3 regions of the Pseudomonas sp. S2_H10 genome follow, and region 2 is predicted to be linked to each of the others. Evidence: predicted binding sites of a transcription regulator. Region 2 holds the regulator's gene; each other region holds the start of a gene.

The links. The regulator sigma-54, encoded in region 2, starts transcription at its own class of promoters, with help from an activator protein. The targets are predictions, from matches to a motif close to ANTGGCATNNANNTTGCTNT.
Region 1: a site for sigma-54 is predicted at 3,757-3,776, ahead of nirB (nitrite reductase large subunit NirB). Genes of this name have one in related genera too.
Region 3: a site for sigma-54 is predicted at 1,469-1,488, ahead of AB4O16_RS25625 (circularly permuted type 2 ATP-grasp protein). Genes of this name have one in related genera too.

What each region holds. Positions count from the first base shown of each region.
Region 1 is NZ_CP162754.1:5,723,336-5,728,428, forward strand. Features, by position in the region: gene AB4O16_RS25850 (nitrate reductase) at 1-806, opposite strand, end outside; gene nirD (nitrite reductase small subunit NirD) at 806-1,123, opposite strand; gene nirB (nitrite reductase large subunit NirB) at 1,120-3,573, opposite strand; gene AB4O16_RS25865 (bifunctional protein-serine/threonine kinase/phosphatase) at 3,865-5,093, opposite strand, start outside.
Region 2 is NZ_CP162754.1:4,650,260-4,655,352, forward strand. Features, by position in the region: gene AB4O16_RS20750 (ZIP family metal transporter) at 1-654, shown strand, start outside; gene AB4O16_RS20755 (HPr family phosphocarrier protein) at 699-971, opposite strand; gene rapZ (RNase adapter RapZ) at 987-1,844, opposite strand; gene ptsN (PTS IIA-like nitrogen regulatory protein PtsN) at 1,847-2,311, opposite strand; gene hpf (ribosome hibernation-promoting factor, HPF/YfiA family) at 2,324-2,632, opposite strand; gene AB4O16_RS20775 (RNA polymerase factor sigma-54) at 2,707-4,200, opposite strand; gene lptB (LPS export ABC transporter ATP-binding protein) at 4,447-5,093, opposite strand, start outside.
Region 3 is NZ_CP162754.1:5,669,246-5,674,338, reverse strand. Features, by position in the region: gene AB4O16_RS25630 (alpha-E domain-containing protein) at 1-14, opposite strand, end outside; gene AB4O16_RS25625 (circularly permuted type 2 ATP-grasp protein) at 27-1,436, opposite strand; gene AB4O16_RS25620 (ribonuclease E inhibitor RraB) at 1,794-2,138, opposite strand; gene AB4O16_RS25615 (hypothetical protein) at 2,350-2,583, opposite strand; gene speE (polyamine aminopropyltransferase) at 2,800-3,675, opposite strand; gene AB4O16_RS25605 (PLDc N-terminal domain-containing protein) at 3,931-4,122, opposite strand; gene AB4O16_RS25600 (hypothetical protein) at 4,206-4,736, opposite strand; gene AB4O16_RS25595 (ankyrin repeat domain-containing protein) at 4,847-5,093, opposite strand, start outside.

The DNA of each region.
Region 1 (5,093 bases), 1.1 Mb from region 2:
TGCGAGACCATTTGCGGCGTGTAGTCCCGCACCAGGCTTTTCAGCTCGGCCAGGCCTTCGGTGTGGGCCTTGATGAAGTCGCGATCGATCCAGTCTTCCCACAGCAGCAGATGCAAAATCCCATGGAACAGGGCGACATCGGTGCCAGGCAAGATCGCCAGGTGCAGGTCGGCCAGATCGCAGGTGTCGGTACGGCGTGGGTCAATGACGATGACCTTCATCTGCGGCCGGCGCGACCGGGCTTCTTCCAGCCGGCGAAACAGCACCGGGTGGGCGTAGGCCATGTTGCTGCCGACGATCATCACGCAATCGCTCGACTCCAGGTCTTCGTAACTGCAGGGCGGGGCGTCGGCACCCAGGCTGCGCTTGTAGCCGACCACTGCCGAGGACATGCACAGCCGCGAATTGCTGTCGATGTTGTTGGTACCCACCAGGGCGCGTGCCAGCTTGTTGAAGGCGTAGTAGTCCTCAGTCAACAGTTGCCCGGAAATGTAGAACGCCACGCTGTCGGGGCCGTGTTCGGCGATGGTCGCGGCAAAGACGCTGGCAGCATGATCGAGGGCGGTATCCCAGTCGGTGCGGCCCCGGGCCAGGTCTTTGCCGAGGCGCAATTCGGGGTACAGCGCCCGCGCCGTCAGGTCACCGGTCAGGTGCAGGGTCGAACCCTTGCTGCACAGCTTGCCGAAATTGGCCGGGTGCGCCGGATCGCCGCTGACGCCGAGGATGCGTGAACCGTCATGCTCGATCAGCACGCCGCAGCCGACCCCGCAGTAACAGCAAGTGGACGCGGTGATCTGGCGGTCCATCAGCCTGCATCCCGCAGGGCGAGCAGGACCCGGCCATTTTCCACCCGGGTCTGATGGTGGTGGGCACAGCCAATGTCCGGGGCCTGGGCTTCGCCGCTTGCCAGATCGATTTGCCAGTTATGCAGCGGGCAGGCCACCCGTTTGCCGTAGATCAGGCCTTGGGACAGCGGTCCGCCCTTGTGCGGGCAACGGTCGTCGAGGGCGAAGACTTCGTCGTCGCTGGTACGAAAAATCGCGATGTCACCCTTGGGCCCGGTGATGATCCGCGAGCCCAGGGCATTGATCTCTTCCAGTGCGCAGATATCCAGCCAGTTCATGCCAGCACCTCCAGGTTTTTCACGGGGATGACGTCGAATTCTTTTTTCAGCTGTGGCTGTTCCAGGCGTTCCTTCCACGGGTCCTGTTCGAACGACAGGGAGAATTGCAGGCGATCGTTAAGCGCTTTGCGACGCTCCGGGTCCTCAAGCACGGCTTTCTTGATGTGGTCCATGCCGACCCGTTGCAGGTAGTGCACGGTGCGCTCGAGGTAAAAGGCTTCTTCGCGGTACAGCTGCAGGAATGCACCGTTGTATTCGCGCACTTCTTCGGCGGTTTTCAGTTTGACGAAAAATTCCGCGACCTCGGTCTTGATCCCGCCGTTGCCACCGATGTACATCTCCCAGCCGGAGTCCACGCCGATGATTCCCACATCCTTGATGCCCGCTTCCGAGCAGTTGCGCGGGCAACCGGAGACAGCCAGTTTCACCTTGTGCGGTGACCACATGTTGAACAGGTCATGCTCCAGCTCGATGCCCAGCTGTGTGGAATTTTGCGTGCCGAAGCGGCAGAACTCGCTGCCGACGCAGGTTTTCACCGTGCGGATGGATTTGCCGTAGGCGTGGCCGGACGGCATGTCCAGGTCCTTCCATACCCCCGGCAGGTCTTGCTTGCGGATGCCCAGCAAGTCGATGCGCTGGCCACCGGTGACCTTGACCATCGGCACGTTGTACTTGTCGGCGACGTCGGCAATGCGCCGCAGTTCCGAAGGATTGGTCACGCCGCCCCACATCCGCGGGACTACCGAGTAGGTGCCGTCTTTCTGAATGTTGGCGTGGGCGCGTTCGTTGATCAGGCGCGATTGCGGATCGTCCTTGGCTTCCCCCGGCCACGTGGAAATCAGGTAGTAGTTGAGCGCCGGCCGGCAGGTGGCGCAGCCGTTGGGGGTGCGCCAGTTCAGGTAGCTCATGGTGCCGGCGATGGTCAGCAGGTGCTGCTCGCGGATGGCCTGGCGGATTTGCCCGTGGTTGAGGTCGCTGCAGCCGCAGATGGCCTTTTCGCTTTTCGGTTTGACGTCGGCGGCGCCGCCCACGGTGTTGATCAGGATCTGTTCGACGAGCCCGGCGCAAGAACCGCAGGAGCTGGCGGCCTTGGTGTGTTTCTTGACGTCGTCGACACTGAACAGGCCGTGTTCCTGGATCGCCTTGACGATGGTGCCTTTGCACACGCCGTTGCAGCCGCAGACTTCGGCCGTGTCGGCCATGCTCATGGCTTTGTCCTGGCCCTGATGTCCTACGTCGCCCAAGGCGTTTTCACCAAACATCAAGTGATCGCGGATCTCACTGATGGCGTGGTTTTCACGGATCTGCCGGAAATACCAGCCACCATCTGCCGTATCGCCGTACAGGCAGGCGCCGACCAGCACGTCATCCTTGATCACCAGTTTTTTGTAGACCCCGCCGATCGGGTCGGAGAGGGTGATGGTTTCCGTGCCTTCACCGCCCATGAAATCGCCGGCGGAGAACAGATCGATGCCGGTGACTTTCAGCTTGGTCGAGGTCACCGAGCCCTGATAGCGGGCGAAGCCCAGTTGTGCGAGGTGATTGGCGCAGACCTTGGCCTGTTCGAACAGCGGCGCCACCAGGCCATAGGCGATGCCCCGGTGGCTGGCGCATTCACCGATGGCATAGATCCGCGGGTCGTAGGTTTGCAGGGTGTCGTTGACCAGGATTCCGCGGTTGCACGGAATGCCGGATTTTTCCGCCAGTTCGGTATTGGGGCGAATGCCGGCGGCCATCACCACCAGGTCAGCGGGAATGATGTCGCCGTTCTTGAATTGCACCGAACCGACCCGGCCGTTGCCTGCGTCGTGCAAGGCCTGGGTCTGCTCGCACAGGCGAAAGTGCAGGCCGCGAGCCTCCAGGGCGGTTTGCAGCAGCTGGCCGCTGGTCTTGTCCAGTTGGCGCTCCAGCAACCATTCGCCGATGTGCACTACGGTGACGTGCATGCCCCGCAGCATCAGGCCGTTGGCGGCCTCCAGACCGAGCAGGCCGCCACCGATCACCACGGCGTGGCGGTGGGTTTTCGCGGTGTCGATCATGGCCTGGGTGTCGGCGATGTCGCGGTAGCCGATCACGCCTTCAAGGGTGTTGCCCGGAATGGGCAGGATGAAGGGCGTAGAGCCTGTGGCGATCAGCAGGCGATCGTATTCGGCTTCGCTGCCGTCTTCGGCAATGACCCGGCGCTTGACCCGGTCGATTTCCACGACTTTGCGGTTGAGCAGCAGTTTGATGTTGTTGTCCAGGTACCAGTCCAGATCGTTGAGCACGATCTCTTCGAAGGTCTGTTCACCCGCCAGCACCGGCGACAACAGGATGCGGTTGTAGTTGGTGTGCGGTTCGGCACCGAAGACCGTGATGTCGTACAGCTCCGAGCTCAGTTTGAGCAGCTCTTCCAGGGTCCGGACCCCAGCCATGCCGTTGCCGATCATCACCAGTTTTAGTTTTTTCATCAGGTTCTCCGGGGAGCTCAGGCCTGCCTCATCAGGGTTCAGGCCATGCTCGAGAAATTTTGCGCAAACAAAAAAAGGCGTCCCGCTAGTTGCCTAGCGAGGACGCCTTTGTCCTGGTCCCGTTCTCTCGGGAAGTGCAGCCTTCGTCGTTGAAGCCTGCGCTTTATGTCTGTTGAAAGAGGTAATGCAGTGGTTATGCCAACTTGCGCGAGGGCCCGTGTTTAATGGCTTTCTTTGCGTCGGCAAGGGCAGAACCCAGAGCAAATGCACCGATTCAAAGCGCGTTGCCCGCTAATGGAGCGCCACCACCAGCAACGCCAGGTTGGCCAGCAGCGATATCAGCGCCAATGTCCGCCAGACTTTCAGCGGCTCGCGCTCCAGCAACGGTTTGGGGCGCACGTTCAAGCTGCGCCGTTCACCCTGTTCGATCAGCAGCAGCCATTCTTCCGCCGTTTCGAAACGCTGCTCGGGGGCTGCCGCCACGGCACGCTCCAGGTGATGGGCGATCCAGTCCGGCAGGTCGGGCCGGTAGCGGCTGGCGCTGACCGGGAGGCCAAATCGGGGGCGCTGGAACGCTTCGATTTCGCCATAGGGATAGTGCCCGGTGAGCAGGAAGTACAAGGTCACTCCGACGGCGTAAAGGTCCTGCCGTGGCGTCGGCACATCGCCCCGAAAGGCTTCTGGGGCGATGTAACTGGGTGTCCCTGGCAGGGCCCAGGGCAGATCCTGCGAAAGACCGGGGCAGTAGGCGAGGCCGAAATCCAGCAGGCGCAATTCACCGTCGTCCCCCAGCAACAGGTTTTCCGGTTTGATGTCGCGATGCAGGATCTGCCGTCGATGCAACAGGCCGACCGCTCGCAGCAAGCGCTCGGCGATGTCTTGCCACTGGGGCAGCGGCAGCGGTCCACTCTGTTCATGTCGCCGGGCCAGCGTAGTGCCCGAATATTCACGCATCACGTAGTACAAATGCTGACGCTGACTGGCGGCATGCACTTCAGGAAAATGGCGGCCGGCCACGCGTTTGAGGAACCATTCTTCCGACAGTAATGCTTGCCCGGCCTGGGGGTCGTCGTGCAGGCGTCCCGGCAGGGTTTTCAACAGCCAGGCGCGTTGCTGATGGTCGCGAACACGGTAAAGCAGTGATTGCTGGCTCTGGGCGACGATCCCTTCGACCTGCCAGCCTTCGAACGCCTGACCCGGTTTCAGGGCTGGCGGCAGTGGCCATTGCTGCAAGTGCATCAACGCATCGCCAATGCTCGCCTCACCGAGGGCGTCAACCCGTACCAGCAAGGCACTGGCGTTGTCCTGACTGCCCGCCAGGTGCGCGGCATTGACCAGGGTTTGCGCGGCGCTGTGCAAGTCCGGTTGATCGCGCAGGATCGCGGCAATCGCGGTATCGCCCAGCACCGCCCAGACGCCGTCGCTGAGCAGGACGAAGCTTTCATCGAGGCGTAGCTCGCCGTCGAGAAAGTCCAGCACCAGGTGTTGATCGAGCCCCAGCGCCCGTTTCAGCACATGCT
Region 2 (5,093 bases):
GGTTTTGGCGCTGGCGTGATGCTCGCGGCAACGGCATTTTCGTTGATCGTTCCGGGCATCGCTGCCGCCGAAGGGCTTGGCTTGTCACCCTGGGCGTCCAGTGGGCTGATCAGCTTCGGCATCATGCTCGGCGCGTTCGGGCTGTTCCTCGTGGACCGGAAAGTCTCCGGTGCCAGCCCGCAAATGCTGGTCGGCACCCTGGAGCGACCGGTCATTCCTCCGCGCATCTGGCTGTTTGTGTTTGCGATCATTGCCCACAACATTCCCGAAGGCATGGCGGTTGGTGTTTCTGCCGGCGGCGGCATGCCGGATGCCGACAGCCTGGCGATGGGCATTGCCTTGCAGGATGTGCCGGAAGGGTTGGTCATCGCGTTGGTTTTGGCCGGGGCGGGGATGTCTCGGGTCAAGGCGTTCCTGATAGGTGCCGCCTCAGGCTTGGTCGAACCGGTGTTCGCGCTGTTGTGCGCCTGGCTGGTGAGCCTGGCCGAGCTGTTGTTGCCTTTGGGGTTGGCGTTGGCGGCGGGGGCCATGTTGCTGGTGGTGACCCACGAAGTCATTCCCGAGTCGCGCCGCAATGGTCATGACAAGCTTGCCAGCCTTGGACTGCTGATGGGATTTTGCCTGATGATGGTGATGGATACGGCTTTGGCCTGATTTGTGGAGAGGGGGCTTGCCCCCTTACTACCAAGCCCTGGCCTTTACTCGCCTTCGTCGAAGAAGTTGTTGATCAACGCCACCAGCGCAGCCAGCGCTTCCTGTTCCTGCTCGCCTTCCGTGCTCAAGTGGATCGTGGTGCCTTTGCCGGCGGCCAGCATCATCATCGCCATGATGCTTTTGCCATCGACCATTGATTCTGGTGTGCGACCGGCCCGGATCTGGCACGGGAACTGACCTGCCACCCCAACGAATTTTGCAGAAGCGCGGGCGTGCAGGCCCAGTTTATTGATGATTTCGATTTCCAGAGCAGGCATCGCGATGTGAATCCTTTAGCTGAGGTCGCGGTGGCGAACCTGGACGTTCTTCAGGGTTTTTTGCAGCGCCTGCCCCAGACGCTCAGTCAGGTAGACGGAGCGGTGATGTCCGCCCGTGCAGCCAATGGCAATGGTGACGTAGGCGCGGTTGCTGGCGGCAAAACGAGGCAGCCACTTTAGCAGGTATGTGGAAATGTCCTGGAACATCTCTTCGACATCCGGCTGTGCCGCCAGGTAATCGGCAACCGGCTGATCGAGCCCGGACTGCTCGCGCAATTCCGGCTTCCAGTAAGGGTTGGGCAGGCAGCGCACATCGAACACCAGGTCGGCGTCCACCGGCATGCCACGCTTGAATCCGAACGACTCCACCAGGAAGGCAGTGCCGGGTTCCGGTTGATTCAGCAGGCGCAGCTTGATGGTGTCGCGCAGTTGGTACAGGTTCAGGCTGGTGGTGTTGATCTTGAGGTCGGCGAGGTCGGCAATCGGCCCGAGCAGCACGCTCTCGACATTGATGGCTTCGGCCAGCGAGCGGTTGGCGTTGCTCAGGGGATGGCGCCGGCGGGTTTCCGAGAAGCGCTTGAGCAGGGTTTCTTCGTCGGCGTCCAGATACAGGACATCGCACTGGATGTGGCGGCTGCGGACTTCTTCGAGCAGGTCGGGGAAGCGTGACAGATGGCTGGGCAGGTTGCGGGCGTCAATGGAGACGGCGACCAGCGGCTGCATCAGCTCGGTGTGAATCAACGCTCGTTCGGCCAGTTCCGGCAGCAGGCCGGCAGGCAGATTGTCGATGCAGTAGTAGCCGTTGTCCTCAAGTACGTTGAGGGCGGTACTTTTACCTGAGCCGGAACGGCCACTGACGATGATCAAGCGCATGATTACTGACCGTTTTGCTCGTCCAGGACAACCTGATACAGGGCTTCATTGCTTGCGGCATTACGCAGTTTTTCGCGAACTTCCTTGCGGTCGAGCATGCTGGCGATCTGTCGCAGCAGCTCCAGGTGCGCATCGGTGGCGGCTTCCGGGACCAGCAGTACGAACAGCAGGTCAACCGGCGCGCCGTCGATGGCGTCAAAATCTATTGGGGCGTCCAGGTGCATCAATGCACTGATGGGCGACACACAGCCCTTGAGACGGCAATGTGGAATCGCAATGCCGTTGCCAAAACCGGTGGAACCGAGTTTTTCACGGGCGATCAGCGCCTCGAAGACATCTTGCATCTCCAGGGCCGGCACTTCGCGGGCGATCAGATTGGCAATTTGTTCGAGGGCTTTCTTTTTACTGCCGCCCGGCACGTTCACCAGGGAACGGCCGGGGGTCAGGATACTTTCAAGTCGGATCATGGGTAGGGAGTGTTAACGACCGGTTGCGCCCTGGAGGAGGCTCTGGGTCTTTTCCTTATGCTTTTTGAGTTGTTTATCCAGCTTGTCGGTGAGTGCGTCGATCGCCGCATACATATCAGTATGCTCCGCGTTGGCGACCACTTCATTCCCGGGAATATGCAGCGTGGCTTCGATTTTCTGCTTCAACTTTTCGACGGTCATCGTGACCTGCACATTAGTGATCTTGTCGAAATGTCGCTCCAATCGTTCGAGTTTTTCGCCGATGTAGGAGCGAAGAGGTTCGGTCACTTCCAGTTGGTGTCCACTGATGTTGACTTGCATACAGCTTCTCCTTCGTTGCCAGTGCATAAAGCGGCAGATCAGATGATCTACCACTGGAACGCTGTGGCGTGGCCCTACATCAACCGCTTGCGTTCGCTCGAAGGCGCGATCCCGAGGGATTCGCGGTACTTGGCGACGGTGCGGCGAGCCACCTGAATGCCTTGTGCCTCCAGTAAACCAGCGATCTTGCTGTCACTCAACGGCTTTTTCTGATTTTCCGCGGCAACCAGTTTTTTGATGATCGCCCGGATGGCCGTGGACGAGCATTCGCCGCCCTCTGAGGTGCTTACATGACTTGAAAAAAAGTATTTCAGTTCATAAATGCCCCGGGGGGTGTGCATGAACTTCTGGGTGGTCACCCGTGAAATCGTCGACTCATGCATGCCGACCGCTTCGGCGATGTCATGCAGGACCAGCGGCTTCATGGCTTCGTCGCCATATTCGAGGAAACCGCGCTGATGCTCGACGATCTGGGTGGCAACCTTCATCAGGGTTTCATTGCGGCTTTGCAGGCTCTTGATGAACCAGCGAGCCTCCTGCAGCTGATTGCGCATGAAAGTGTTGTCGGCGCTGGTGTCGGCGCGGCGCACGAAACCGGCGTACTGGGCATTGACCCGCAGCCGTGGCACCGACTCCTGATTGAGCTCCACCAGCCAGCGTTCGTTGTCCTTGCGCACGATCACGTCGGGAACGACGTACTCGGCTTCGGTCGACTCGATCTGCGAGCCCGGGCGCGGATTGAGGCTCTGGACCAGTTCGATGATTTGGCGCAGCTCGTCTTCCTTGAGCTTCATGCGGCGCATCAACTGGCTGTAGTCGCGGCTGCCCAGCAAGTCGATGTAGTCGCTGACCAGGCGCTTGGCCTCGGCCAGCCAAGGGGTCTTGGCGGGTAGCTGGCGCAATTGCAGCAGCAGGCATTCGCCCAGGTTGCGGGCGCCGATGCCGGCGGGCTCGAATTGCTGGATGCGGTGCAGGACGGCTTCGATTTCGTCCAGCTCGATGTCCAGTTCCGGGTCGAAGGCTTCGAGGATTTCCTCGAGGGTTTCGTCCAGGTAGCCCTGATTGTTGATGCAGTCGATCAGGGTCACGGCGATCAGCCGATCGGTATCGGACATCGGCGCCAGGTTCAGTTGCCACAGCAAGTGGCTTTGCAGGCTTTCACCGGCCGAGGTGCGGGTGGTGAAGTCCCACTCGTCATCGTCGTTGCTGGGCAGGCTGCTGGCGCTGGTCTGGTAAACGTCTTCCCATGCGGTGTCGACAGGGAGTTCGTTGGGGATGCGCTCGTTCCAGTCACCCTCTTCAAGGTTGTCAACCGTCGGTGCGCTTTCCTGGTAGGAAGGTTCCTGGATATCGGTGTTGGGTTTTTGTTCGGCGTTGTCGGCCAAGGGGTCGGAATTGTCGAAGTCGTCGCCTTCTTCCTGGCGTTCGAGCATCGGATTGGACTCCAGGGCCTCCTGGATTTCCTGTTGCAGGTCCAGGGTCGACAATTGGAGCAGGCGGATGGCCTGTTGCAGCTGCGGTGTCATCGTCAGCTGCTGGCCCATTCTCAAGACTAGCGATGGTTTCATGGCAGGGGCTTAACACCTTATTCGCCGGCGCACATGCGCCATCCACTACAGGGCGCCGGGGCGCCAAACATAAGCAAATTATATGCCTGAAACTGAAGGTTTTGCCTAGAGCGCAGTAACAATAAAAAACGATAAAAATATGTTGCTGAATTGCCCTTGTCGGGGGCTGTTCACGCCGGGTTGCATGAAGCACTGGTGAATCCGCAGGTCATGTGCCCGGGCGGCTGCCAGGGCACGGCTCGGCGCTTACAGGCGGAACTCGTGACCCAGGTACACTTCCTTCACCAGATCGTTGGCCAGGATGGTCTCTGCGTCGCCTTCGGCGATCAGTTGACCGTCATTGACGATGTAGGCGGTTTCACAGATATCCAGGGTTTCACGAACGTTGTGGTCCGTGATCAGCACGCCAATGCCTTTGGCCTTGAGGTGGTGAATGATCTGCTTGATGTCGCCGACCGAAATCGGGTCCACGCCGGCGAAGGGTTCGTCGAGGAGGATGAATTTCGGATTGGTGGCCAGGGCACGGGCGATTTCCACGCGGCGGCGCTCGCCGCCGGACAGGCTCATGCCGAGGTTGTCGCGGATGTGGCTGATGTGGAATTCCTGCAGCAGGCTTTCCAGTTCCTTGCGCCGACCGGCCTTGTCGAGTTCCTTGCGGGTCTCGAGGATGGCCATGATGTTGTCGGCCACCGACAGTTTGCGAAAGATCGATGCTTCTTGCGGCAGGTAGCCGATACCGGCCTTTGCGCGGCCGTGCATCGGCTGGTGGCTGACGTCCAGGTCATCGATCAGGACGCGGCCCTGGTCGGCCTGCACCAGGCCTACGATCATGTAGAAGCAGGTGGTCTTGCCGGCGCCGTTCGGGCCAAGCAGGCCGACGATCTGACCGCTGT
Region 3 (5,093 bases), 1.0 Mb from region 2:
GTTCTACTTAACATGGCAGGCTTCCTTTAATCCTCGACCACCCAGGTGTCCTTGGTTCCGCCACCCTGGGAGGAATTGACCACCAGGGAGCCTTCGCGCAGGGCGACACGGGTCAGGCCGCCGGGCACGACCCGGGTTTCACGCCCCGACAGGACAAACGGCCGCAGGTCGATATGGCGTGGCGCGATGCCGTTTTCGACAAAGGTCGGACAGGTCGACAGCGACAGCGTCGGTTGTGCGATGTACGCATGGGGCTTGGCGATGATCCGCGCGCGGAAGGCTTCGATTTCCGCCGCCGTGGCCGCCGGCCCCACCAGCATTCCGTAACCGCCGGAGCCCTGGGTTTCCTTGACCACCAGTTCTGGAAGATTGGCCAGTACATGGGAAAGTTCAGACGGATTGCGGCACTGCCAGGTCGGTACGTTCTTCAGGATCGGCTCTTCATCGAGGTAGAAACGGATCATGTCGGTCACGAACGGATACACCGACTTGTCGTCCGCCACCCCGGTACCGATGGCATTGGCCAGCACCACGTTGCCGGAACGATAGGACGACAGCAGCCCCGGCACGCCGAGCATCGAATCCGGGTTGAAGGCCAGCGGATCGAGGAAAGCGTCGTCGAGACGACGATAAATCACATCGACCGCTTTCGGCCCGTCCGTGGTGCGCATGTAGACCTTGTCGTCACGCACGAACAGGTCCGCGCCTTCCACCAGTTCCACACCCATTTCCCGCGCCAGGAACGCATGTTCGAAGAACGCGCTGTTGAAGCGACCCGGTGTCAGCACCACCACGCTGGGGTTGTCGATGGGGCTTGAGCTTTTCAGGGTGTCGAGCAGCAGGTTCGGGTAGTGATCGATGGGCGCGATGCGTTGCGCCGCGAACAGCTCGGGGAACAGGCGCATCATCATCTTGCGGTCTTCGAGCATGTAGCTGACGCCGCTGGGCGTGCGCAGATTGTCTTCGAGCACGTAGTAGGTGCCGTCGCCATCACGCACCAGGTCGACGCCGGAGATGTGCGAATAGATATCGCGGTGCAAATCCAGGCCCTGCATCGCCAACTGGTACTGCTCGTTGGCCAGCACCTGTTCGGCCGGAATGATGCCGGCCTTGATGATGCGCTGCTCGTGATAGAGGTCGGCGAGGAACATGTTCAACGCCTTGACCCGCTGGATGCAGCCGCGCTCGACGACCCGCCACTCACTGGCAGGAATGCTGCGCGGAATGGTGTCGAAGGGAATCAGGCGCTCTGTGCCCTGCTCGTCACCATAAAGCGTGAAGGTGATACCGGCGCGATGAAACAACAGATCGGCCTCGCGTCGCCGTTGCGCCAGAAGCTCGTCAGGCGTCTCGGCCAGCCAACGGGCAAACTCCCGATAATGCGGGCGGACCTGGCCGCCGGCATCGTACATCTCATCAAAATAGGTGCGGATCATGCCGTACTCCTTGTCACTCGGACGTCCAGACCTTCGCAAGGCCCGTGCCAGCGGCATAAACGCTTTGATATCAATCGGTTGGATAATGAATGCGCAAGCACCGCACCAATCCTGTGCGGTAAATGCCCCAACCTGATCGCCCCCGCTTCATTGCAAGGCGTGGTTATCGCCTGTCACCAGCATAGCCCGTAGGAGCCGGCTTGCTGGCGAAGGGCCGTTAAGTCATGTGTTGTTCTTCGAGGACGCCATCGCTGGCAAGCCAGCGCCTACAAGGTCGTGTTGAATTAATTGGCGGCGAAAATGAAAACGGCCGACCCGAGGGTCAGCCGTCAACGCTGTTTGTCACTGTTCATAAGGTTATGCGAGTCGCCCTCGTACCTCCTGTTTCACACCCCAGCCTTCGATGATGCCGCCCAATGGCTCGACTACCGCTTCGAAACCCTGTTCGAAGTCGCCGATGTCGTCGTAGGTGGCATACATGACCTTGCACAACTCCAGCGCCCAGGCGCCGTCGTCACGCACACTGACTTGCGCATCCAGGGATTCACCACGATGGAAATGTCCTGCCGCCCTGCGTGCCCGCTCCTCGTCCGGGAAAATGGCGTAGAACTCGATGGGATGAAACCGGGAAAAGTCAAAACCGCCTTCTTTCATGCGGCGCAGCACGCTGCTGCTGATGTCTTCTTGATAGGCTGTGCTCATGAAACGTCCTCCTCAAAACGATGGATAGACTTTCCGTACTCCCTCACCCGCAACCGAACAGCGCGAGCGACGGCAACCGATGTGCCGGCGGGAAACAAGCATGGAGCTGACAAGACCAGACCTTAGCGATCCATTCGCTGATCTCGCTTGCAGAGTAGCCCCAAGATAGAGCCTCTGCCAAGGCCTGGCCGTGAATGTGACAGGAGGTGTATCAGATCGGGGTAATACTGAGGATTTGTATGCTGTTCTGGGATTTCAGGCTTTTGACCGTCGGATTGTCGGTGCGGCCATCCAGATCATTGAGGTCGAGTTCGGCGGCAACCGGCAGGCGACGCGCGAGGATGAGTTTGGCGGCCTGCTCGTTGTTCGGGCATTCCGCGCTCTCGAAGACTTCGTCAACTTGTTCGCCGTGATCATCTACGAAGGTGACTCTCCACTTTTGCATTGGTGCCTCCTCGATAAAACCCATGGACGGGCTTACACCTATCTCGACCTTGTTAGCTGGCTAATTGTTCCGGTGGATCTGCCCCCATCGCAGATCTCTGTAGGAGCGAGCCTGCTCGCGAAAAACTTGAGAACGCCGCGTTAAATCAGACAACCCGCGTCATCGTTCACGTCCCTCGCGAGCAGGCTCGCTCCTACAGGTCTGCGTTTCAATCCATCAGTCGTTGCTTGGTTTGTTCACTGCCTGCAAGACGTACTGCGGCAAGGCGAACGCGCCGATGTGGATTTCTGGATTGTAGTAGCGGGTGATGATGCCGCTGCCCGTGAAGCGCTGTTGCAGGGTTTCGCGGGACAACTTGCGATAAGCGGTATTGGTCGCGCCCCAGGCGAAGGTCATCGAGCCACCGATGTAGGTCGGCACGGCGGCCTGGTAGAAGTGCCAGTCCGGGAACAGGCTGCGCAGGCGACCGGCGGTCGTCTTCACTTCTTCGATCTGCATGAACGGCGTGCCGTTCTGGGTCACCAGGATGCCGCCTTCGTTCAGGCAGCGGTGGCAGGCCTGGTAGAAGTTTTCCGAGAACAGCACTTCGCCCGGCCCGATCGGGTCGGTGGAGTCGGAAATGATCACGTCGAATTTTTCAGTGGTGGTGGCGACGAAACGCATGCCGTCGTCGATCACCAGGTTCAGGCGTGGATCATCGAACGCACCCTTGGAATGGTTCGGCAAGAATTCCTTGCACATGTCGACCACGGTGCCGTCGATCTCGACCATGGTGATGTGCTCGACACCGCGGTGCTTGGCCACTTCACGCAGCATGCCGCCGTCGCCGCCGCCGATGATCAGTACGCGCCTGGCGCTGCCATGGGCGAGGATCGGCACGTGGGTGAGCATTTCGTGATAGATGAATTCGTCGGCTTCGGTGGTCTGGATCACGCCGTCCAGCGCCATGACACGGCCCATGCGCGGGTTTTCGAAGATCACCAGGTGCTGGTGCTCGGTGCGCACTTCGTGCAGCAGTTTTTCCATGCGAAAACGCTGGCCATAGCCTTCGTAGAGGGTTTCCAGGTAGTCGTTGGCAGGGGTGTTGCTCATGGGAAGTGCTCCGATGAATGCGGGTGGCAACGGACGGTTACCCGCCCATGATGGCCATTCGATTGTCTCGATTGACCGGGAAAGGCGCGCATTCTACGTCGCGGAACATGACAGGTCGAACCTTCGTCATCGAAGTACCCGCAGAACATTGTGGGAGCGAGCCTGCTCGCGAAGCAGGCGATGCGGTGCTTCAGTGGCTGCGCGTCATCGTTCTTCGCGAGCAGGCTCGCTCCCACAGGGTTCAGTGTCGCCTGTTCAGATTTTGACGTTGCCCCGCGGCCCGGCGATGGCCCAGATGATCAGCCCCAGCACCGGCAACAGCGCGATCAGCAGTACCCAGACGACTTTCATCCCGGTCCCGGCGCTACTTTTGAATACGTTGATGATGGCCCAGATGTCCAGGGCGAAGATGATCAAGGCAACCAGACTATTGAACGTGGAACCCATGGTGACGCTCCTGATGAGTGATTTGCCCTCTCAGGATAGACGGTCGTCGCGAGGGCTCCCTCTTTATTGACAGTGTCTGGCAGTCAGACGTGGATCGCCACTTTCAGGGCTTCCAGGGATGGCTCGGCCTTGATGCCGGCTTGCGCGCACAATTCCAGCACGCGGGGCAGGTCATTGCCGTAGACCAGCACCACCTGCAGCTCGTCATCGAGCAACTGGCTGAAGTTCATCAGCGTGTAGCCACCATTTTCCTTGTTCAGGCTGCTCATCTGCACCTGGATGCGGTTGAGCGCCGTCAGCGCTTCGGTCTTGGCCAGTTGCTTGGGCTTGAGATTGAAGTCCACGCCCGGGCCGAACGAGGCAACGATCTGGGCGAACAGGTCCATGTAGGTGTCCGCCTGGAACAGCACCGTTTCCGGCAGGCTGCCGACCACCACCCACTCGCCCAGCGGGATCGGGAAAGTGTCGTCGTAGTTGATGTCCGGATTGGCGGCCAGAAAAGCCTGTGGATCGGCGTAGGCCTGGGCCGCTTCGTCCGCAACCTTGAGGATTTCGTCTTCGCCCATGCACCCGGAGCTGATTTTGCTGATGAGTTCGACGAGTGCGGCTTTCATGGGACGGGTCCTGTAGCGAGGGGAATTTTGAAGGCGCGAAGAATAACGCATTACGGGGTGAAATGCGGACCTGTGACAAGGGACTTGCCCCCTCGCCACAGGATTCAACGTCAGCCCAGCAATTTTTCCAACTGCGCAACGGTATCGGCAGCGCCCATGGTCTTGGCCGCTTCCAGCGCGGTGATGCCATTGGCGTCCTTGGCTTTCGGGTCGGCGCCCTTGCTGATCAGGTAGTCGACCACTTCGACGCGGTTGAACATCGCCGCCATCATCAACGCCGTGCGGCCATCGAAGGACGAGCCTTCAACCTGCGCGCCGCCCTCGACCAGGGCCTTGATCACCGCCAGGTCGCCCTTG